3 regions of the Kitasatospora sp. NPDC058184 genome follow, and region 2 is predicted to be linked to each of the others. Evidence: predicted binding sites of a transcription regulator. Region 2 holds the regulator's gene; each other region holds the start of a gene.

The links. Region 2 encodes HrcA, which represses chaperone genes, less so after heat shock. Its sites were predicted from a motif close to TTNGCACTCNGNNNNNCNGAGTGCNAA; they were not measured.
Region 1: the regulator HrcA is predicted to act here: its motif matches at 3,470-3,496, upstream of groES (co-chaperone GroES).
Region 3: the regulator HrcA is predicted to act here: its motif matches at 4,750-4,776, upstream of groL (chaperonin GroEL).

Annotation. Positions count from the first base shown of each region.
Region 1 is NZ_JBHVVE010000023.1:87,313-95,118, forward strand. It holds gene ACFVXH_RS32930 (hypothetical protein) at 1-167, shown strand, start outside; gene ACFVXH_RS32935 (polysaccharide deacetylase family protein) at 248-1,150, shown strand; gene ACFVXH_RS32940 (methyltransferase domain-containing protein) at 1,185-2,351, opposite strand; gene ACFVXH_RS32945 (hypothetical protein) at 2,409-2,738, opposite strand; gene ACFVXH_RS32950 (hypothetical protein) at 2,735-3,055, opposite strand; gene ACFVXH_RS32955 (hypothetical protein) at 3,052-3,387, opposite strand; gene groES (co-chaperone GroES) at 3,638-3,943, shown strand; gene groL (chaperonin GroEL) at 4,059-5,684, shown strand; gene ACFVXH_RS32970 (LysR family transcriptional regulator) at 5,826-6,824, shown strand; gene ACFVXH_RS32975 (WhiB family transcriptional regulator) at 6,924-7,250, opposite strand.
Region 2 is NZ_JBHVVE010000013.1:121,655-129,460, reverse strand. It holds gene ACFVXH_RS24260 (DUF3097 domain-containing protein) at 1-211, opposite strand, end outside; gene ACFVXH_RS24255 (hypothetical protein) at 243-827, opposite strand; gene htpX (zinc metalloprotease HtpX) at 857-1,777, opposite strand; gene hrcA (heat-inducible transcriptional repressor HrcA) at 2,065-3,099, shown strand; gene dnaJ (molecular chaperone DnaJ) at 3,175-4,311, shown strand; gene ACFVXH_RS24235 (16S rRNA (uracil(1498)-N(3))-methyltransferase) at 4,399-5,148, shown strand; gene ACFVXH_RS24230 (PDZ domain-containing protein) at 5,301-7,806, shown strand, end outside.
Region 3 is NZ_JBHVVE010000035.1:69,146-76,951, reverse strand. It holds gene ACFVXH_RS38835 (trehalose-6-phosphate synthase) at 1-886, opposite strand, end outside; gene ACFVXH_RS38830 (glucosyl-3-phosphoglycerate synthase) at 947-1,984, opposite strand; SAM riboswitch class I at 2,096-2,232, shown strand; gene thrC (threonine synthase) at 2,249-3,529, shown strand; gene ACFVXH_RS38820 (MoaD/ThiS family protein) at 3,565-3,843, shown strand; gene ACFVXH_RS38815 (cold-shock protein) at 4,382-4,585, shown strand; gene groL (chaperonin GroEL) at 4,933-6,555, shown strand; gene ACFVXH_RS38805 (hypothetical protein) at 6,726-7,082, shown strand; gene ACFVXH_RS38800 (hypothetical protein) at 7,146-7,319, shown strand; gene ACFVXH_RS38795 (hypothetical protein) at 7,326-7,806, opposite strand, start outside.

The DNA of each region.
Region 1 (7,806 bases), on a different contig from region 2:
GCGGCTCGGCCGGTCTGGAGCGCCTCGAACTGCTCTCCGCCCCGGGCGAGCGGGTGCTGCTGATCACCTGGTGGAACGGCGAGCCGGTGCCCGTCGCCGACCCGCCGGCCGGGCTGCTCGGCCGTCCGGTGCACCGCTGGTCCTTCACCAGCGAGCACGTCGAGTAGCCCCTGGCCGGGAACCGCCGCGGCGGTCGGTACCGTGCATAGCTGAGAGAAGGCTGGACGGGAACCGGGAGCGCGCAGCGGTGATCAGGCGGAGCAGGACCAGGACGTACGGGGTGGGGGCGCTGGCCCTGCTGGCCTTCGCCACCGCGTGCGGGGACAACGGGGGTGGTGGCGGTGCCGCCCCCGCCGCCACGACGGCGGCGGCCACGCCCCGGCCCACCGGCGCCGCGCCGACCAGCGCGTCCGCGCCCCCTTCGGCGGGCGCCCCGGCGGGCGCGGACGCGGCGGCCTGGGCCAAGTGGAACCTCACCCCGCTCGCCCCCGCCCCGGCGCCGCCCGCCGACAAGCCGATCAAGCTCGAACGGACCGGCCCCGTACCGGTGTTCAGCGATGTGAAGACCAGCGACAAGGTCGTCTTCATCACCATCGACGACGGCGCGGAGAAGGACCCGAAGTTCGTCGAGATGCTCACCGACCTCAAGGTGCCGATCTCGATGTTCCTGACGAAGGACATCGTCAAGAACGACTACGGCTACTTCAAGCCGCTCCAGGCGCTGGGCAACCACATCCAGAACCACACCGTGGACCACCCGGTGATGAGCAAGCTGTCGGCCGACAAGCAGAAGGCCGAGATCTGCGACGACCAGGCCGCGCTCACCCAGCAGTACGGCACCGCCCCGTTGCTGTTCCGCCCGCCGTTCGGCGACGGCGCCAACACCCCGATGCTCAACACCTCGGTGCAGCAGTGCGGCCCGCGCGCGATCGTGCTCTGGCGCGAGTCGATGCAGATCCACGACATGCAGTACCAGGCCGCGGACAAGAAGCTGAAGCCCGGCGACATCGTCCTGGCGCACTTCCGCGGCCCCAAGGAGCTCAAGGGCGCCACGATGACCCAGATGTTCGGCGACCTGCTGGCCCGGATCCAGGAGCAGGGCTTCTCGGTGGCCCGGCTGGAGGACTACATCCAGGCGCCCGCCTCGTAGCCCCGTCCCGGTCCTGGGGCCGCCGCGTCGGGGGTCAGACCGGCTGCCCCAGCATCATCAGCGGCCCGTTGTCGGTGCGGCTGAGGATCACCGTGACGGTGTTCGGCCCGGAGGGCTTGAGCTGGCGGCGCAGCTCCTCCGGGGTGATCGCCATCCCGCGCTTCTTGATCACCACCGTGCCGACCGCCCGCTCGCGCAGCAGCGCCTTCAGCTTCTTGATGTTGAACGGGAGCACGTCGGTGAGCTCGAAGGCGTGCGCGTACGGCGTCGCGACCAGCTCGTCCGAGGTCAGGTAGGCGATCTTCGGGTCGATCAGCCGGCCGCCCACCTGCCCGGCCACCTCGGCCACCAGGTGGGCCCGGATCACCGCGCCGTCCGGCTCGTACAGGTAGCGCCCGACCGGGCCGGCCGGCGGGTCGGGCAGGTCGCCGCCGGTCAGGCTGGCGCCGTGCGGCAGCAGGGTGGCGCGGTGCGGGCTGGTGGCCCTGGTTCCGAACCAGAGCACCGCCTCCTTGACGTCGCCGTGGTCCGAGACCCACTCGGCCTCGGCGTCCTCCGGCACGGCCTCGTGCGGGATGCCCGGCGCGACCTTCAGCGCGCCGATCGGGGTCCGCCGGCCGGCCTCGATCGCCCAGGAGAGCGGCGGGGCGTACGCCTCCGGGTCGAACACCCGGCCGCGCGCGGTGCGCCGGGCCGGGTCGGTGAACACCGCGTCGTAGCCGGTGACGTCCACCTCGGCGACGTCCGCGCAGCGCACCTCGACCAGGTCGGCCAGGCCCAGCGCGGCCGCGTTGGCCGCGGTGGCGGCGCAGGCCGCCGGGTCCCTGTCGACGGCCAGCACCTCGATGCCGGCCCGGGCCAGCGCCAGCACGTCCCCGCCGATGCCGCAGCACAGGTCCGCCAGCCGCCGTACGCCCAGGTCGGCGAACCGCCGGGCCCGCCACTCGGCCACGCTGCGCCGGGTGGACTGCTCGACCCCGTTGGGCGTGAAGTACATCAGGTCGGCGTCCGCCCCGAACTTCGCCCGCGCCCGCTGCCGCAGCCGCGCCTGCCCGAACGCGGCCGACACCAGCTCCGCCGGGTGCTCCCGCCGCAGGCGGGTCGCCAGCGCGAGCTCCTCCTCGGGGGTGAACTCGCGCAGCTCGGCGAGCAGGGCCTGGCCCTCGGGGGTCAGCAGCGGCTGGAGGTTCTCGGTGTCCACGGGGCCATTCTCGCGGGTCGGCCGGGTGGCCGGTCGGCCGGAGCGGCCGCGCGGCGTTCACCGGCCGATGACGGGGACGTCGGAGGTCAGCCAGAACACCAGCGGCATCAGCGGCGCGGCCGCCAGCGCGGCGTACGGCGTGATCCGGTACCCGAGCCGCCGGGTGCCGAGGCCGGTCAGTGCCAGCAGGACGAGCATCACCACGACGCCGAAGACGTCCAGGGCCTCCACCCCGGGGCCGTACAGGGCGAGCAGCTTCAGCCAGTTGAGCACGAACGACCCGACGGACGCCGCCGCGACGGCCCCGGCGAGCACCACCGCGGCGAGCACCAGGTCCGGCGCCCAGTGGACCGGCGGCCGCCCGGGCGCGCCGTGGGGCCGGCTCACCGGAGCCACCCCGCGCTGGCGAGGGCGGTCAGCAGGGCGGGGCTGACCGCGGCGGCGACCGGGGTGATCCGGTAGCCCCGCCGGTGGGTGTACCGGGCCACCGTCACGACCGGGACGAGCAGCAGCGCGGTCGCGGCGCCCCGGGCCGCCCAGCCGCCGATCGCGGGGTGGGCCTCCAGCGCGAGCGCGGCCAGGAAGGCCGCGATCCAGCCGAACCCCAGCAGCGAGGCGGCCCCCAGGACCGTCAGCAGCGCGAGCAGCAGGTCCGTCGGACGGCCGACCGGGCGCAGCGGGTCGGCGAGCGGCAGCCGGTTCACCGCCACAGCACGCCCGAGGAGAGGACCGCCGGCAGCGCGAATGGGGCGAGCCCGGCGGCGACCGGGAGGAGCCGGTAGCCGGACCGCCGGCTGCGGAATGCCACCACGAGGCCCGCCGCCAGGGCGACCACCGGGGCGGCCAGCATCCCGATGCCCAGGAAGGCCCACCCGCGCCCGTCCCCGTCGTCCCCGTAGCCGGGGATGGTGCCGAGGCAGGCGACGAGGAGGAAGGCGACGAACGGCAGCACGCCCCCCAGCAGGGGCAGCGACAGCAGGGCGAGGGCGGCGTCCTTGGGCCGGGACGGGCCGATGCGCACCGGGGTCGAGGTCATGGCAGGAGTCTGGCGGGGCCGGGCCCGGTCGTACATGAGTACGGCTACTCATTCGCGAACCGGGGACTTCCGGGACTCGCCGTTGGCACTCTGGTTGACTGAGTGCTAACACGGCCCTATGGTCATCCTTGGCACTCACCACTAGGGGAGTGCTAACGCGACGACGTGTGTCTGACCCCCGCGACGGCAGGCCCGCAGGATCGCCCCTACCCGTTAGAAAACCCCGTAATCTCCGAAGGGGAGCTCGGACGTGACCACCAGCAGCAAGGTTGCCATCAAGCCGCTCGAGGACCGCATCGTGGTCCAGCCGCTCGACGCCGAGACCACCACGGCCTCCGGCCTGGTTATCCCGGACACCGCCAAGGAGAAGCCCCAGGAGGGCGTCGTCCTGGCCGTCGGCCCGGGCCGCTTCGAGGACGGTCAGCGTCTGCCGCTCGACCTCGCCGTCGGCGACATCGTCCTGTACTCGAAGTACGGCGGCACCGAGGTGAAGTACAAGGGCGAGGAGTACCTCGTCCTCTCGGCCCGCGACGTTCTCGCGGTCATCGAGAAGTAAGACGTACCGACCCGCCCCGGATCCGTGTCCCAGTGACAGGGGCCCGGGGCGTGGTTGTTGGTTCACGTAGTTCGGCGGCCGGTGGGCCGGCCGCAGCCCCGAGGGAATAGGGAACATGGCGAAGATCCTGCAGTTCGACGAGGACGCCCGCCGCTCGCTGGAGCGCGGTGTCAACAAGCTGGCCGACACCGTCAAGGTGACCATCGGCCCCAAGGGCCGCAACGTCGTCATCGACAAGAAGTTCGGCGCCCCGACCATCACCAACGACGGTGTCACCATCGCCCGCGAGGTCGAGCTGGACGACCCGTACGAGAACCTTGGCGCGCAGCTCGTCAAGGAGGTCGCCACCAAGACCAACGACGTCGCGGGTGACGGCACCACGACCGCCACCGTGCTGGCCCAGGCCCTGGTCAACGAGGGTCTGCGCAACGTCGCCGCCGGTGCCGGCCCGGCCGCCCTGAAGAAGGGCATCGACAAGGCCGTCGCCGCGGTCTCCGAGCACCTGCTGTCCGTCGCCCGCGAGATCGAGGGCAAGGACGACGTCGCCGCCGTCGCCTCCCTCTCCGCGCAGGACACCCAGGTCGGCGAGCTGATCGCCGAGGCGATCGACAAGGTCGGCAAGGACGGTGTCATCACCGTCGAGGAGTCGAACACCTTCGGCGTGGAGCTGGACTTCACCGAGGGCATGCAGTTCGACAAGGGCTACCTGTCGCCGTACTTCGTCACCGACGCCGAGCGCCAGGAAGCGGTCCTCGAGGACCCGTACATCCTGATCAACCAGGGCAAGATCTCCTCCATCCAGGAGCTGCTGCCGCTGCTGGAGAAGATCCTCCAGGGCGGTGCCTCCAAGCCGCTGCTGATCATCGCCGAGGACGTCGACGGCGAGGCGCTGTCGACCCTGGTCGTGAACAAGATCCGTGGCACCTTCAACGCCGTCGCCGTCAAGGCCCCGGGCTTCGGCGACCGCCGCAAGGCGATCCTCGGCGACCTGGCCGTCCTGACCGGTGGCCAGGTCATCTCCGAGGAGGTCGGCCTCAAGCTCGACCAGGTCGGCCTGGACGTGCTGGGCACCGCCCGCCGCGTGACCATCACCAAGGACGAGACCACGGTCGTCGACGGTGCCGGTGACTCCGAGGCCGTCGCCGGCCGCGTCGCCCAGATCAAGGGCGAGATCGCCGCGACCGACTCCGACTGGGACCGCGAGAAGCTGCAGGAGCGCCTGGCCAAGCTGGCCGGCGGCGTCTGCGTCATCAAGGTCGGCGCCGCCACCGAGGTGGAGCTGAAGGAGCGCAAGCACCGCCTGGAGGACGCCATCTCGGCGACCCGCGCCGCGGTCGAGGAGGGCATCGTCGCCGGCGGTGGCGCCTCCCTGGTCCACGCCGCCAAGGTGCTGGACGAGGGCCTGGGCCTGTCGGGTGACGAGGCCACCGGTGTCGCCGTGGTCCGCAAGGCGCTGCACGAGCCGCTGCGCTGGATCGCCCAGAACGCCGGCCTGGAGGGCTACGTCATCACCTCCAAGGTCGCCGAGCTGGAGATCGGCCAGGGCTACAACGCCGCCACCGGCGAGTACGGCGACCTGGTGAAGGCCGGCGTCATCGACCCGGTCAAGGTCACCCGCTCCGCCCTGGAGAACGCCGCCTCGATCGCCTCCCTGCTTCTCACCACCGAGACCCTCGTGGTGGAGAAGAAGGAGGAGGAGGCCGACAACGGTCACGGCCACGGCCACGGCCACTCGCACTGAGGCTCCGACGCCTGACCGGAGGCCCGGTCCGCTCCCCCCGGGGGGCGGGCCGGGCCTCCGGCGTTCCGTCCGAGGTTCCGCTTGAGGCTTCAACTATCAGCAGAATTTTGCAGAATGCAAAGATTGCCTTATAACTAAGGCATGATCGAGGCCCGCCATCTGCGCGTTCTGCGTGCCGTCGCCCGCACCGGCTCCTTCTCCGCCGCCGCCCGCGAGCTGGGGTGTACGCAGCCCGCCATCAGTCAGCAGATGAAGGCCCTGGAGAAGTCGGTGGACACCCCGCTGGTGGTCCGCTCGGGCCGCGGGATGCAGCTCAGCGAGGCCGGCCGGGTCCTGCTCAAGCATGCCACCGGAATCCTGGCCGGGCTCTCCGCCGCCGAGGAGGAGGTGGCCGCGATCGCCGGGCTGCGGGCCGGACGGGTGCGGCTGGTCTCCTTCCCGACCGCGAGCTCCACCCTGGTGCCGCCCGCGGTCGCCCGCCTGCGGGACAGCCATCCGGGGGTGCGCGTGTCGCTGGTCGAGGCCGAGCCGCCGGAGTCGCTGGCGATGCTGCGCGGCGGCGAGTGCGAGATCGCGCTGGCCTTCCGCTACCCGCAGTCCGACGGCGCCGTCGCGCTCCCGGCGCCCGCCCACGGCACGCCGCGCGAGGCCCGGGCCGAGGCCAACCTGGAGGCGCAGCAGCTGACCGCCGGGACCGACTGGTCCGACCTGGTGGTCACCCCGCTGCTGGACGACCCGCTGGTGGGCGTGCTGCCGGCCGCCCACCCGCTGGCCGGGCGGGGCGGGGCGGTGGGGCTGGCCGAGCTGGCGGAGGAGCAGTGGATCGCCGGCTGCCCGCAGTGCCGGGGGCACCTGGTGGAGCTGTGCACCGGGGCGGGCTTCGAGCCGCGGATCGACTTCGCGACGGACGACTACCCGGCGGTGGTCGGCCTGGTGGCGGCCGGTCTCGGGGTGGCGGTGCTGCCCCGGCTGGCGCTGCGGTCGGTGCGTCCTGACGGCGTGTCGACGGTGCCGGTGCGGACGGCCTCCGGGGCGCCCGCGGTGCGCCAGGTGGTCGCGCTGACCCTCCCGGACCTGGCCGAGGTGCCGGCCGTGGCGCTGATGCTGGAGCGGCTGGCGGGGGCGGCCGCCGACCGCTGACGGTGGGTGACGGGACCGTCGGGGTCCGGTACGTACGGTGAGCCAGAAGACTGAAGCGCCGCGAAGAAACGTTTCTTCACGGCGCTCAAGGAGACGGGTCTACCGCTGGGCGACCGCCGGCGGGGCCAGCGGAACCTCGACCAATCGGTGTCGCGAGCGCCCCAGCATCTCCTCGCGTTCGTCCTCCGTCATCCCGCCCCACACGCCGTACGGCTCGCGGACCGCCAGCGCGTGCGCCGCGCACTCGGCGATCACCGGGCAGCGCATGCAGACCTCCTTGGCGCTGGCCTCGCGCGAACTGCGCGCCGCCCCGCGCTCGCCCTCGGGGTGGAAGAAGAGCGAGCTGTCCACGCCACGGCAGGCTGCGGAGAGCTGCCAGTCCCAGAGGTCCGCGTTGGGACCGGGGAGGCGGGAGAAATCTGCCATGGCTCATTCCCTTCAGAGGCTGTCGGCCGTCGGCCGGGCGTTCGGCGGGGCTGCTGCCGAGCGGTGCGGCGGGGCTTCGATGCACTGGTGTGGACACCTGGAAATATGACTTAAGGCAACTCCATGGACAAGTCACCCACACACTGGCACAACAGTCAATGACCATACGAAAGCTATAAAAACGGGCATAGTGGGCAAGGGGCTCCAGCGGGCGCGGACGTGGCAATCGGGTGGTCGACGGGCGCGCGGGGTGCCGAATCGATGTGCGGGTCGTACGCCGACCGCGCGCGAGCTGCGCAAAAGAGCGGCGTGTGCACCGCGATGCGGCTGATCGGTAATGGGTTGGCCACGTACAGTGGTGGAGATGGCCCCGAAGGCCGTAACTCATTCGAGTGACGGTCGTTGGAAGTGCGGAGGCGGTTAGCGGGCGCCGGACGTCGGGAACGATCGCGGGCAGGTTGGGGCGATCACCGCGGAGTCCGTCGCCGATCGGCCGTGTCGTAGAGGTTCGTACCAGCCAGGAGGCTCAACGTGACGCGGATCAGCTGCGGAGGAC
Region 2 (7,806 bases):
GCGGCACCAGGGGGAACACCCGGTGCTTGCCGAACCGGTCCTCCAGGGTGACGGTGAAGCCTTCGGCGGTCTTCTCGCAGCGCACCACGGCCCCGCAATAGCCGGTCGCCGCCTCCTCGACCACCAGGTCCCGCTCGGCGGGCACCTCCGGGGCGGGGGCCTGCTTCTTCCACGGCGGGGTCAGGTCGGGTCCGTACTGGCGGCTGCGCATACGGGTGATCATAGGGAGGGCGGACGGCGCGTCAGAGGCCCGGCGCGCCCCAGACCGGGAACCAGCGGCTCAGGTCCTTCTCCAGCCGCAGGTCGTTCCCCAGCATCGCGTTGACCTGCAGTTCCAGCGGACTGTCGCGCCGCTCCCCGCCGCCGGGCATCGGGGCGAAGGGGTAGAACGTCCCCCGCTTGTAGAGGTAGACGAGGGCCAGCGACCGCCCGTCCGGGTCGCGGAAGCCGACGAGCGAGCAGAGCAGCTGCGGCCCGAAGCCGTTCGCCTCCAGTTCGCTGTTGACCGCGTGCAGGTCGTTGACCAGTTCGGGCAGTTCCTCGGGGCGGTGCCGGGCGAGCAGCCAGGAATAGCCGTAGCCGTCCTTGGAGGCCTCCACGGGGACGCCGCCGCGCTCGGTGTCGGCGTCCAGCAGCGCCCGGACCTGCTGCTGGACCTGGACGAAGGCGGCGCCCTCGACGGCCGCGAAGCAGACCGAGCCGAGCCCGGTGGGGGTGAACCCGGCCCCGGCCTCCAGGGTGAGCGCGGCGGACGGCACGCCGAACAGCTGGTCGAGGTCGGGCTTGACGGGCTTGGTGCGGCCGAACAGGGCGTCCAGGATTCCCACGGCGGTCCTCTCGGGTCGAAAACTGAGACTCAGCGGCCGAGCTGCTCGGAGATCTTCGCCAGCTGCTCCAGCCGCTTCTCCAGGCTCGGGTGGGTGGAGAACAGCTGCGAGGCGGCCTCCCGGGCGCTCAGCGCGGGGGCGAAGTAGAAGGCGTTGTACGGCTGGGCCTGGCGCAGGTCCTTGCTGGGGATGGCCGCGATCTGCCCGGTCACCTTGGTGAGCGCCGAGGCGAGGGCGCTGGGATGCCCGGTGAGCTGGGCGGCGGCCCGGTCGGCGGCGAGTTCGCGGTAGCGGGACAGCAGCCGGGTGAGCAGGAAGCTGATCGCGTAGACGACGACCGACACCAGCGGGATGATCAGCGCCAGCACGGCCGCGTTCTGGTCGTTGTTGTTGCGCCCGCCGCCCATGAACCCGCCGTACATCGCGATCCGGGTCATCGCCCCGGCGAGGACGCCGAGGAAGCCGGCGATCGTCATCACCGCGACGTCCCGGTGGGCGACGTGCGACAGCTCGTGGGCGAGGACGCCCTCCAGTTCCTCGGGCTCCAGCCGGCGCAGCAGCCCGGTGGTCACGCAGACCACCGCGTTCTGCGGGTTGCGGCCGGTGGCGAAGGCGTTCGGCATGTCGTTGTCGGCGACCGCCACGCGGGGTTTGGGCATGTCGGCCAGGGCGCAGAGCCGGTCGATGGTGCCGTGCAGCTGGGGGAACTGCTCCGGGGACACCTGGCGGGCGCCCATCGCCCGTTCGGTGATCTTGTCGCTGAACCAGAACTGGGCCACGAACAGCCCGCCGGAGATCAGGACGATCAGTGGCCAGGCGCCGCGCAGCAGCGCGATCAGCAGGCCGGTGAAACCGACGTACAGCAGCCCGATCACGAACATCGTCGCGACCATGCGGCCGGTCAGGCCGCGGTCCGGCGCGAAACGGGTGTGCTGGCCCGAGCTCGACATCGCTTGCTCCTCCATTCGCCGTCGCTTTCGATGCTGCCACCCGGACGGCCTCTCGGCACCACCCCGGCGCCGGGAGGATCGAACCGCCGGGGCCCCGCGGGCCGTGAGCGGAACTGCGGGGAGGATCACCCCGGTCCGGCCGTTCCTGCCGTAGGACCCGGGCCTTACACTGGCAGGTACGGTTTTGGCACTCGCGTGTTCAGAGTGCCAGGGCAAGGGTCTTCGGAGCGGCCCGCAGCAGCAAGGGACACAGTCGGACAACGTGCGAAGACGGAGGTGCGTGCCCCATGGCCGGTGAGGTCCGCCAGCTGGACGAACGCAAGCTCGCCGTGCTCCGCGCGATCGTGCAGGACTACGTGGGCACCGAGGAGCCGGTCGGCTCCAAGGCCCTGGTGGAACGGCACAACCTCGGGGTCTCGCCGGCGACCGTCCGCAACGACATGGCGGCGCTGGAGGAGGAGGGCTACATCCACCAGCCGCACACCAGCGCCGGCCGCATCCCGACCGACAAGGGGTACCGCCTCTTCGTCGACAAGCTCGCCGAGATCAAGCCGATGAGCGCCCCCGAGCGCCGGGCCATCCGGCACTTCCTGGACGGCGCGGTCGACCTGGACGACGTGGTCGCGCGCACCGTGCGGCTGCTCGCCCAGCTGACCCGGCAGGTCGCGGTGGTGCAGTACCCCTCGCTGACGCGCTCCACCGTCCGGCACATCGAGCTGGTGGCGCTGGCCCCGGCCAAGGTGATGCTGGTGCTGATCACCAACACCGGCCGGGTCGAGCAGCGGATGGTCGACTGCCCGGGCCCGGTCGGCGAGACGGTGCTGGCGGACCTGCGGGCCCGGATCAACGCGAGGGCCGCCGGCCGGCGCCTCCCGGAGGTCCCGGGGCTGCTGGAGGAGCTGCCGGCGCAGTTCGAACCGGCCGAGCGGCCGACCGTCAGCACGGTCCTGGCGACCCTGTTCGAGACGCTCGCCGAGCAGAACGAGGAGCGGATCATGCTGGCCGGCACGGCCAACCTGACCCGCTTCGGGCACGACTTCCCGCTCAGCATCCAGCCGGTGCTGGAGGCCCTGGAGGAGCAGGTCGTCCTGCTCCGCCTCCTGGGTGAGACCGCGGACGCCGCGATGACGGTCCGGATCGGGCGGGAGAACACCTACGAGGGGCTGACTTCCACGTCCATCGTCTCGGTCGGCTACGGTTCGGGCGACGAGAGCGTGGCGAAACTGGGTGTGATCGGTCCGACCCGGATGGACTACCCGGGCACAATGGGGGCGGTGCGAGCGGTGGCGCGGTACGTGGGCCAGATCCTGGCCGAGTCCTAGCAAAGGCCGCCGTCGGAAATCCGACGGCGGTGACCAGTCGCAGCACTACTACAGGCGGAACAAGCGGAGCATTTGGTGGCCACGGACTACTACGCGGTACTCGGCGTCCGACGGGATGCGGGGCAGGACGAGATCAAGAAGGCGTTCCGGCGCCTGGCGCGCGAACTGCACCCGGACGTCAACCCGGACCCGAAGACGCAGGAGCGGTTCAAGGAGATCAACGCCGCTTACGAGGTGCTCTCCGATCCGCAGAAGCGCCAGGTCTACGACCTCGGCGGGGACCCGCTGTCCCCGGGCGGCGGCGCGGGCGGCTTCGGTGCCGGCGCGGCGGGCTTCGGCTTCTCCGACATCATGGACGCCTTCTTCGGCGCCGCGGCCGGCCAGCGCGGCCCGCGCTCGCGCACCCGCCGGGGCCAGGACGCCATGATCCGGCTGGAGATCACCCTGGAGGAGGCTGCTTTCGGCACCACCAAGGAGCTCCAGGTCGACACCGCCGTCACCTGCACCACGTGCAGCGGCGAGGGCGCGGCCCCCGGCACCTCGGCGCAGACCTGTGACATGTGCCGCGGCAAGGGCGAGGTCTCCCAGGTCACCCGGTCCTTCCTGGGCCAGGTCATGACCTCCCGCCCCTGCCCGCAGTGCCAGGGCTTCGGCACCGTCGTGCCGACCCCGTGCCCGGAGTGCGCCGGCGACGGCCGGGTGCGCGCCCGCCGCACGCTGACCGTCAAGATCCCGGCCGGTGTCGACAACGGCACCCGGATCCAGCTGGCCGGCGAGGGCGAGGTCGGCCCCGGCGGCGGCCCGGCCGGCGACCTGTACGTCGAGATCGCCGAGACCACCCACACGATCTTCCAGCGGCGCGGGGACGACCTGCACTGCACCGTCACCATCCCGATGACGGCGGCCGCGCTCGGCACCCAGGTGCCGCTGCAGACCCTGGACGGCCTGGAGGAGGTCGACATCCGGCCCGGCACCCAGTCCGGCCAGTCGATCCCGCTGCACGGCCGGGGCATCACCCACCTGCGCGGCGGCGGCCGTGGCGACCTGATAGTGCACGTCGAGGTGAAGACGCCCAGCAAGCTCGACCCCGAGCAGGAGGAGCTGCTGCGCCGCCTCGCGGTGCTGCGCGGCGAGGAGCGGCCGTCCGGCCAGTTCGCGCCGGGCCAGCAGGGCCTCTTCTCCCGGCTGAAGGACGCCTTCAACGGCCGGTAGCCGTCCGCGGAGGGGTGCCGGGGGGCAATGACCCCGGCACCCCTTTCGCGTGTCCGTCCCACTTCCGCACGAAAGAGGTTCCCCGTCATGACCGCGCCCGTCTTCGTCGTCGAGACCGAGCGGATCGCCGCCGCCGCGCCCGGGGCCGTGGTGCGCCTGGACGGCCCGGAGGGGCGGCACGCGGCCGCGGTGAAGCGGCTGGAGCCGGGCGAGGCGGTGACCCTGGCCGACGGGCAGGGGCTCGGCGTGGACGGCACGGTCGCCGAGGTGCTCGGCAAGGACGCGATCGACGTGCGGGTCGCCGCCGTGCGCCGCGAGCCGGAGCCCGCGCCGCGGATCGTCGTCGTCCAGGCGCTGCCCAAGGGCGACCGCGGCGAGCTGGCCGTGGAGACCATGACCGAGGTCGGCGTGGACGTGGTGATCCCGTGGGCCGCCTCGCGCTGCATCACCCAGTGGAAGGGCGAGCGCGGCGCCAAGGCGCTCGCCAAGTGGCGGGCCACCGCGCGGGAGGCGGGCAAGCAGTCCCGCCGGCTGCGCTTCCCCGAGGTCCGCGAGCCGATGACCACCCGGCAGCTGGCGCCCGTCCTGGCGGGGGCCGCGTTCGCCGCCGTGCTGCACGAGGAGGGCGCCGAACCGCTGGCGCACGCCGTGCTGCCGGAGGGCGGGGACATCGTCCTGGTGGTCGGCCCGGAGGGCGGGGTCTCCCCGGAGGAGCTGGCGGCCTTCGCCGGGGCGGGCGCCGGGCCGTACCGGCTGGGCCCCTCGGTGCTGCGCACCTCCACCGCCGGGGTGGCCGCCGGCGCGCTGCTGCTCGGGCGCACCGGCCGCTGGTCGTAGTACCCCGGGCGCACCCCCGGCAGGCCGTCGGCGCGCCCCTCGGCGCGCCCCCGTACACCCCGGCGGCGACCGCGGCACGGCCGCCCGCGGACGGTGCCGGGAGTCTGGGAAAAACGGCGCGGACGGTCCGTGTACCTGCCTAGGCTGGCCGGGTGACGGACTCCCAGAGCACCTCCCCGAACTCCTCGGCGGGCGCCTACCTTCGCCATCCCCACCTGCACGGCGACCTGCTCGCCTTCGTCGCCGAGGACGACCTCTGGCTCGCCCCGCTGGACGGCGGCCGGGCCTGGCGGCTGACGGCGGACCACCTGCCGGTCCACCACCCGAGGTTCTCCCCGGACGGGCGGCACCTCGCCTTCACCTCCACCCGGGACGGCGCCCCCGAGGTGCACGTGGTGCCGGTGGACGGCGGCCCCTCGCGCCGGCTCACCCACTGGGGCAGCCACCAGACCCGGGTGCTGGGCTGGACCGCCGACGGCCGTCCGATCGCCGCCACCGGGGCCGGCGAGGCCAGCTTGCGCCGCACCTGGGCGCACGCCGTGCCGCTGGACGGCGGCGAGCCGCAGCGGCTGCCGTACGGGCCGGTCGGCGGGCTCGCCTTCGAGCCGGGTGGTGACCGGGTGCTGCTGAGCAGTGTCAACGGCCGCGATCCGGCCTGGTGGAAGCGGTACCGGGGCGGGCGGGCCGGAAAGCTGTGGCTCGGCCGGGAGGAGTTCGCCCGGGTCCACGCGGAGCTGGACGGGCAGCTGGACTCCCCGCTGTGGGTCGGGGACCGGATCGCCTTCCTGTCCGACCACGAGGGCGTCGGCGAGCTGTGGTCCAGCCGCCCGGACGGCACCGACCTGCGCCGCCACAGCACCGACCCGGACGGCTTCTACGCCCGGGGCGCCGGCACCGACGGCACCCGGGTGGTCTTCCACCGGGCCGGGGACCTCTGGCTGCTGGACGACCTGGCGGGTGCCGAGCCGCGCCGGCTGGACGTCCGGCTGGCCGGCCCGCGGGCCGGGCGCCGCCCCCGCCCGGTGCCCGCCGCGCACTGGCTGGACTCCGTCGCCCCCGACCGCACCGGCCGGGGCAGCGCCGTGGTGGTGCGCGGCGGTGTGCACTGGCTGACCCACCGCGAGGGCCCGGCCCGGGTGCTGGACGAGACCCCGGGCGTGCGCGGGCGGCTGGCCCGGGTGGTGCCCGGCGAGGACGGCGCCCAGGGCGTGCTCTGGGTGTCCGACGCCGAGGGCGGGGACGCCCTGGAGTTCGCCCCCGACCTGCACGGTGCCGAGCGCCGCCGGCTGGCCGCGGGGCGGCTCGGCCGGGTCAACGCGCTGACGGTCTCCCCGGACGGCAAGCAGGCCGCGCTCGGCGCGCACGACGGCCGGGTGCTGCTGGTGACGCTCGCCGACGGCGCCGTGCACGAGCTGGACCGCAGCGCCGACGGCGAGCCCGGCACCCCGGCCTTCAGCCCGGACTCGGCCTGGCTGGCCTGGTCGCGCCCGGTGCGCGGGATGGGCCCGCACTCGCTGCGCCAGATCGTGCTGGCCGACCTGGCGACCCGGACGGTCGGCGAGGTCACCCAGCCGCGCTTCGTGGACACCTCGCCCTCCTTCACCGCGGACGGCCGCTACCTGGCCTTCCTGTCGGTGCGCAACTTCGACCCGGTCTACGACGCGCACGTGTTCGACCTGTCCTTCCCGAACGGCTGCCGCCCCTACCTGGTCACGCTGGCCGCCGACACGCCCTCCCCGTTCGGGCCGCAGCGGGCCGGGCGCCCGCTCGGCGGGGAGGAGGACGAGCCGAAGGCCCGGAAGGCGGACGGCGAGGCGGCGGCCGCCGACGCCGCGCCGGTGACCAGGGTGGACCTGGACGGCATCGCCGACCGGATCATCCCCTTCCCGGTCGAGGGCGGCCGCTTCGAGGAGCTGGCCGCCGCGAAGGACGGCGTGCTCTGGACCAGGGCCCCGCTGACGGGCGAACTCGGCGACGAGGCCGCCTCGTTGGACGACGACCGGCCCCGTCCGGTGCTGGAGCGCTTCGACCTGCGCAAGCGCCGGGTCGAGCAGCTGGTGCACGGCGTGGACGACTTCTCGGTCAGCGCGGACGGCACCCGGGTCGCCGTGCTGGACCAGGGCGAGCTGAGGGTCGTCCCGGCGGACCACAAGGGCGGCGACGACGAGGAGGCCGCCGTCGACCTCGCCCGGCTGCGGATCACCGTCGACCCGGCCGCCGAGTGGCGGCAGATGTACGCCGAGAACGGCCGGCTGATGCGGGACAACTTCTGGCGCCCCGACCTCTCCGGCGTCGACTGGGACGGGGTGCTGGAGCGCTACCGGCCGCTGGTCGAGCGGGTCGGCTCGCACGACGAACTGGTCGACCTGCTCTGGGAGGTGCACGGCGAACTCGGCACCTCGCACGCCTACGTGATGCCGTACGGCCGGTACACCGAGCCCGCCCGGCGCCAGGGCCTGCTCGGCGCCGACCTCGTCCGGGACGGCGGGCACTGGCGGATCGGCCGGATCCTGCCCGGGGAGTCCTCCGACCCCAGGGCCCGCTCGCCGCTGGCCGCGCCCGGCGCGGCGATCCGCCCGGGCGACGCGGTGCTCGCCGTCAACGGCCGCCCGGTGGACCCGGTCACCGGCCCGGCCCCGCTGCTGGCCGGCACCGCCG
Region 3 (7,806 bases), on a different contig from region 2:
TGCGGCGGTCGCCGACGGCCGCGCGGAGGGCGGCGAGGCGTTCGTCGACGTCGGGGCGGTGGGCGCGCTCGCGCAGGAAGTCGGCGTCGGCGCCGAGGGCGTGGACGCCGAGGCCCGTGGTGCGGCCGTCGACGGTGACGGTGAGCGCGTCGTGGTCGACGGTCGCGCCGAGGAGGTCCTCGCAGCAGGCGGCGAAGGCGCGGGCCCAGCGCTGGGTCAGGAAGCCGGCCCGGTCGGCGCCGAGGATGCCGGTGAGGACGGCCCGGGCGACGTCGTCGGGCAGCATCCGGTAGTACTCCGGCGGGGCCCAGGGGGTGTGCGAGAAGTGGCCGATCCGCAGGTCGGGGCGGGCTTCGCGGAGCAGGGCCGGGACCAGGGAGAGGTGGTAGTCCTGGACGAGGACGGCGGCGTTCGGGGCGGCCTCGGCGGCGAGGGCTTCGGCGAAGGCCTCGTTGTAGGCCCGGTAGGCGGCCCATTCGGTGCGGAAGGCGGCGTCGAAGGAGGGGGCGGTGGGGGTCGCGTAGAGCAGGTGGTGGACGAACCAGAGGGTGGAGTTGGCGACGCCGTTGTAGGCGCGGGCGAAGGTCAGCGGGTCGATGTCCAGCATCCGTACGGCCTGGCCGCCGACCTCGTGGCCGGCCAGGTCGAGGCGGCCGTGGGGTGCCTCGGCGGCGGCCCTGCGGTCGGAGTCGTCGAGGGCGGCGCAGACCCAGACGGCGTTCGGGTCGTCGATGGCGGAGAGGCCGGAGACCAGGCCGCCGCCGCCGCGGCGCAGGGTCAGTGTGCCGTCGTCGGCGGTGCTGAAGGACACCGGTCCCCGGTTGGACGCCACCAGGACGGGGGCGGTGCCGGTCACGCTCGAACGGTTGGTCGTGAGATCGCCCATGGTTGGCATGTTGCCGTGGGGTCGGCGTGGCAAACCCGTGCGGCCCGTCGAAGAGAGGCCCTAATGGCGGGCGGCGTACTCGGGGAGGGTGTGGATCGGGGGGCGTTCGAGGGCGGTCACCGGGTGGGTGTGGGCGGTGAAGGCGCGGGTTTCCGGGTCGCGGGTGAACTGGGTGAGGTGGGGGTGGACGAGGTCGGCGGAGGCCTTGAGGCGGTGGGTGCGGTCGAGGCGTTCCAGGGCGGTCCGGTAGATGGTGGCGGCCATCCGGCCGAGGGCCTGGCCGTCCTGGTGGCGGTGGTGCCGGACGCCGACGTCCACCTGGGCGAGGGCGTCCAGGCCGGCCAGCTCCAGGGCGTCGACCAGCAGGCCGAGTTCGACGCCGTAGCCGGTGGGGAAGGGCAGCCGTTCGAGCAGTGAGCGGCGGGCCGCGTACTCGCCGCCGAGGGGCTGGACGAAACCGGCGAGTTCCGGCCAGTGGAGGTTGAGCAGGGGGCGGGCGACGAGTTCGGTGACCCGGCCGCCGCCGGCTGGCAGGACGGCGCCCTCCGACTCCAGCGGGCGGTCGTACATGGCCTTGACCAGCTGGATGGACTCGTCGGTGAGCAGCGGGCCGATGATGCCGGAGACGAAGGCCGGGTCGAACTCGCGCAGGTCGGCGTCGACGAAGCAGACGATGTCGCCGTGGGTGACCAGCAGTGAGCGCCAGAGCACCTCGCCCTTGCCGGGGACGGCGGGCAGCCGGGGCAGGACGGCGTCGCGGTGCTCGACCCGGGCGCCGGCCTCGGCGGCGACGGCGGCGGTGGCGTCGGTGGAGCCGGAGTCGACGACGACGAGTTCGTCGACGAGCGGGAGGCGTTCCATCAGCTCGCGGCGGATGGTGCGGACGATGTCGCCGACGGTGGCCTCCTCGTCCAGGGCGGGGAGGACCACGCTGACCGTGCGACCGGTGCGCTCCTTGGCGTCGAGCAGGGTGCGGACCGGCCGGTCGGCCGCGCTCCAGGAGCGGCGGCGCAGCCAGGACGCCGCCTGCGGGAGGAGCGCGGGAGTCGGTTCGGCGGGCACGGAGATCTCCTCGGCGAGGTCGGTGGGACGGGTCATCTCGCTTGGCGGACGGTCCCGTTCAGGTTTGACGCCTTCGGATACAGTCTTCGTACAGCGGTCGGACCTTTGCACGCCGGGGTCTCCGTTGAGCACCACCACAATTTCACAAGCTCATCCAGAGGGACTGAGGGAACGGCCCGTTGACGTCCCGGCAACCTTCTCGCGCGGCTGTCTGTCGACAGGCCCCGGCGGGACAGGTGCCAATTCCGTCCCGTGTCGCGACCGCGCCACGGGGAAGATGAGGAGAGAGGCCTCGCCATCATGGCTATCGACACTGCCGCACCCGTTTCCGTCGACCTCGGCCCGGCCGCCGCGCTGTCCTGTCGCGAGTGCGGCACCCGCTTCCCGCTCGGCCCCAGCTTCGCGTGCCTGGAGTGCTTCGGCCCGCTGGAGATCGCCTACGAGTTCGGCAGCGAGGGCGCCGAGGAGTTGCGCAAGCGGATCGAGGCCGGTCCGGCCTCCATCTGGCGGTACGCGCCGCTGCTGCCGGTGCCGGCCGACGTGGCGTCCAAGCCGAACCTGAACCCGGGGTGGACCCCGCTGGTGAAGGCGGACAACCTGGGCCGGGAGCTCGGTTTCACCGCCCAGCTGCACGTCAAGGACGACTCCGGGAACCCGACGCACTCGTTCAAGGACCGGGTGGTCGCGTGTGCGATCGAGGCGGCCCGGGCGTTCGGCTACACCACGCTGTCCTGCTCCTCCACCGGCAACCTGGCCGGCGCGGTGGGTGCGGCGGCGGCCCGGGCCGGGTTCCGGTCCTGCGTGTTCATCCCGCACGACCTGGAGCAGGGCAAGGTCGTCATGGCCGGGGTGTACGGCGGCGAGCTGGTCGGCATCGAGGGCAACTACGACGACGTGAACCGCTTCTGCTCGGAGCTGATCGGCGACCCGGCCGGCGAGGGCTGGGGCTTCGTCAACGTGAACCTGCGGCCGTACTACGGCGAGGGCTCCAAGACGCTGGCGTACGAGATCTGCGAGCAGCTCGGCTGGCGGCTGCCGGAGCAGATCGTGATCCCGATCGCCTCGGGCTCGCAGCTGACGAAGATCGACAAGGGGCTCCAGGAGCTGATCAGGCTCGGCCTGGTCGAGGACCGGCCGTACAAGGTCTTCGGCGCCCAGGCGGAGGGCTGCTCGCCGGTGTCGGCCGCGTTCAAGGCCGGCCGGGACGTGATCAAGCCGGTGAAGCCGGACACCATCGCCAAGTCGCTGGCGATCGGCAACCCGGCCGACGGCCCGTACGTGCTGGACATCGCCCGCCGTACCGGTGGCGCGGTGGAGGACGTCACGGACGCCGAGGTCGTGGCGGCGATCCGGCTGCTGGCGCGGACCGAGGGGATCTTCGCCGAGACCGCGGGCGGGGTGACCGTCGGCGTGCTGAAGAAGTTGGTCGAGACCGGGCAGCTGGACCCGGCCAAGGAGACCGTCGCGATCAACACCGGCGACGGGCTGAAGACCCTGGACGCCGTCTCCGATTCCGGGATGACCGCCGTCATCCGCCCGACGCTGGACTCGTTCCGCGCCGCCGGCCTCGTGTCCGCCTGAACCACCCGATAGGCCCCGCCCCCGCTAGGAGAGTCATGAGCGCCACCGTCCGCATCCCCACCATCCTGCGCACCTACACCGACGGCGCCGCCGAGGTGACCGCCGAGGGTGCCACCCTGGCCGAGGTCGTCGCCGACCTGGAGAAGAACCACGCGGGCATCGCGGCCCGCGTCCTGGACGACACGGGCAAGCTGCGCCGCTTCGTGAACGTCTACGTGAACGACGACGACGTGCGCTTCGCCGAGGGTCTGGCGACCGAGATCAAGGACGGCGCCAGCGTCTCGATCATCCCGGCGGTGGCCGGCGGCTGCTGAGCCGACAAAGCAGAACCCGCGGTCGCCCGCGCGTACGGAAATCCGTTCTCCGTATGCGCGGGCGACCGCTCGCATTCCGGCGGGAATATTTCCGGGTCGAGTCGGAGTAGAGTGTGGCTCGGCTGGGAACAGGGTTTCCCTTTCGGCCCCCGCAGTGCTCGGCCCGGGGGCGTCCGGCCGCCGGGGGCGGACCGTGAAACATGTCAGGCAGATGTCAGAATTCGCGCGGGCATTTGAGTAATTCGTCCGCTATGTCCGGCGTGGAATGCCGAGATTATTCCGATTCGATCCGTCCTGTCCCTTGACGCCTTGGCGGAATTACCGGCGGTTGGCCCTGTTGCAGAGGGCGTCGATCCGGATACATTCAGCGGCGGTCGACGCAATCACCCGCTCACCGGAGGCCGCCCGGCGTTCCGCGCGGATGGTTGCGGCGTGCACGGCTGCGCCCAGGGGGGGTTCCCCGGGCCGGCCTTCAACCAACCCGGGCCCGCGACCTGCGGGCACGTGAAGGGCCAGCACAGCACTAGGGGAGTTCGGAATGGCTCAGGGCACCGTCAAGTGGTTCAACGCGGAGAAGGGCTACGGCTTCATCGCGGTCGACGGTGGTGCGGACGTCTTCGTCCACTACAGCGCGATCCAGATGGACGGCTACCGCACCCTCGAGGAGGGCCAGCGGGTCGAGTTCGAGATCTCCCAGGGACAGAAGGGCCCGCAGGCGGACATGGTCCGCGCGGCGGTCTGACCCCTTCCGACTCCAGGAGCTCGGCGCGGCCCTACGGCTGGTGACCACTCGCTTCTCGACGGGCCCGTGCGACGCGTGTCGTACGGGCCCGTCGGCGTTCCCCGACACGGCTCCGCCGGGGCTCGGGCGGGGCTCCGGCGACGGCTCGCGGATCGTCGATTGGGCTTGCACTCGACCACCCGGAGTGCTAATCATTGGCGTTAGCACTCACAGCGTGAGAGTGACAGCGGACCGGGTCGGTGAGGCCCCCGGGAGCGGTAGGGGAATGGACCCCCGCACACCAGGGCCGTCCGTCGCGGGCACCCCTTGGTCCGAGCAGTCGACCGTGTCCCGGAGGACCACTTCAGATGGCCAAGATCATCGCCTTTGATGAGGAAGCTCGCCGCGGCCTTGAGCGTGGCATGAACCAGCTCGCCGACGCCGTGAAGGTCACGCTCGGCCCCAAGGGCCGCAACGTCGTGCTGGAGAAGAAGTGGGGCGCCCCCACGATCACCAACGACGGTGTCTCCATCGCCAAGGAGATCGAGCTCGAGGACCCGTACGAGAAGATCGGTGCGGAGCTCGTCAAGGAGGTCGCCAAGAAGACGGACGACGTCGCGGGTGACGGCACCACCACCGCCACCGTGCTCGCCCAGGCCCTGGTTCGCGAGGGTCTGCGCAACGTCGCCGCCGGCGCCAACCCGATGGCCCTGAAGCGCGGCATCGAGAAGGCCGTCGCGGCCGTCTCCGACCAGCTGCTGGCCCAGGCCAAGGACGTGGAGACCAAGGAGCAGATCGCCTCCACCGCCTCCATCTCCGCCGCTGACACCCAGATCGGCGAGCTCATCGCCGAGGCCATGGACAAGGTCGGCAAGGAAGGCGTCATCACCGTCGAGGAGAGCAACACCTTCGGTCTGGAGCTCGAGCTCACCGAGGGCATGCGCTTCGACAAGGGCTACATCTCCGCCTACTTCGCCACCGACCTGGAGCGGATGGAGGCGACGTTCGAGGACCCGTACATCCTCATCGCCAACTCCAAGATCGGCTCGGTCAAGGACCTGCTCCCGCTGCTGGAGAAGGTCATGCAGAGCGGCAAGCCGCTGGTCATCATCGCCGAGGACGTCGAGGGCGAGGCCCTGTCGACCCTGGTCGTGAACAAGATCCGTGGCACCTTCAAGTCCGTCGCCGTCAAGGCCCCGGGCTTCGGTGACCGCCGCAAGGCCATGCTCGGCGACATCGCCATCCTCACCGGTGGCACCGTGATCTCCGAGGAGGTCGGCCTCAAGCTGGAGAACGCCGGCATCGACCTGCTGGGCACCGCCCGCAAGGTGGTCATCACCAAGGACGAGACCACCATCGTCGACGGTGGCGGCGACAGCGAGCAGGTCGCGGGCCGCGTGAACCAGATCCGCGCCGAGATCGAGAACAGCGACTCGGACTACGACCGCGAGAAGCTCCAGGAGCGCCTCGCCAAGCTGGCCGGCGGCGTGGCCGTCATCAAGGCCGGCGCGGCCACCGAGGTGGAGCTCAAGGAGCGCAAGCACCGCATCGAGGACGCCGTCCGCAACGCCAAGGCCGCCGTCGAGGAGGGCATCGTCGCCGGTGGTGGCGTCGCCCTGCTGCAGGCCGGTGTCGCCTTCGACAAGCTGGAGCTGGAGGGCGACGAGGCCACCGGTGCCAACATCGTCAAGGTCGCGCTGGAGGCCCCGATCAAGCAGATCGCGACCAACGCCGGCCTGGAGGGTGGCGTCGTGGTGGAGAAGGTGCGCAACCTCCCCGCCGGTCACGGCCTGAACGCGGCCACCAACACCTACGTCGACCTGATCGCCGAGGGCATCATCGACCCGGCCAAGGTGACCCGCTCCGCGCTGCAGAACGCCGCCTCCATCGCGGCGCTGTTCCTGACCACCGAGGCCGTCATCGCCGACAAGCCGGAGAAGGCCGCCGCGGCCGCCGGCGGCGGCATGCCGGGCGGTGACATGGACTTCTGATCCTGATCCCTCGGATCGGATCGGCTGGTTCCTCGTCCGTGTGGGCGGCTCCCTTCGGGGGGCCGCCCACACGGCGTTTCGGCGTCCGGCGGCGTCCGGAAGTTCCGGGGCCCGGGCGTTCGGACGTCCGGGCGTTTCGGCGTTCGGCCGGGTGGACGGAGAATGGACGGATGGCTTCCGACGACATCGAGACCGCCCTGCACAACGCGCGGGCACTGATCCTGGCCGACCTCACCGCGCGGGACGTGGCGGACGCCGCCGTCGTCTCGCTGGTGGAGCAGGCCGTGACGCACCGCCGCTGGTGGCTGGAGCAGTGGCCGGACGGCACCGAGTACGTGCTCGGGCTGGTCGCCCAGGACGTCCAGGACGCGCTGCTGGAGGCGTACGGGCGCTGGCCGCTGTGCACCGGGTGCGCGGCCGACGGGGACCCGCACGCGCTGAGCGTGGAGCCCGAGCTGGGGCCGGAGCCGCACTGGGTGTGCGGCAAGCAGGGCGCGGTGGTGGCGCCGGTGGGGAAGCTCGCCTAGCCCGGCCGGCTCGGGGCCGGGGGTGCCTTCCGGGGGTGGTGCGCGGGTGGGTACGGTGCGCGCATGAGGCGCTGGGTGTGGGGTGTGGCGGGCGGGTGCTGCGGGCTCGGGCTGTGGTGGGCCGTGCTGGAGGCGGCGGGGGCCGGCCACGACGCGTGGTGGGCCGTGGCCGGGCGGGTGCTGGCCGTGACGGGGGGAGTGGCCGCCGCGGACCGGGTGCGCGGGCGGTGGGGCTGACGGGCCTCAGAGGGTGCCGAGCTCCGCGGTCAGGTTGGCGCGGGCGGCCGCGGTGAAGCGCTCGCGGGCGGCCGGGGTGCGGTAGAGGTCCGGCAGGGCGAGCAGATGGCGCAGGATGGCGGCCCGGCCGGCCGCGAAGTCCGGCGCGGGGACGAAACCGTACTCCTCGCGGACCGCGGCCGCGTACGCCGCGTACGCCTCGGGGGAGCCGCCGAGGACGGCGAGGTCCGCGTCGCAGAGCACCTCGCCGTCACGGTCGCCGGGGGCGGGGTCGTGGCCGACGGTGAGCAGCACGAGGCGCTCGACCTCGGCGACCCGCTCGGCGGGCAGCCCGGCGGCGGTCAGCGCGCGGACGGCCAGGGCGGCGCTGCGCTCCTCGTTCTCGGTGCGGTCGGGGCGGTAGACGGCGTCGTGGAACCAGGCCGCGAGGCGGACGGCCTCCGGGTCGGCGGCGTGCCCGGCCAGCTCGTCGACCAGGCCCAGCACC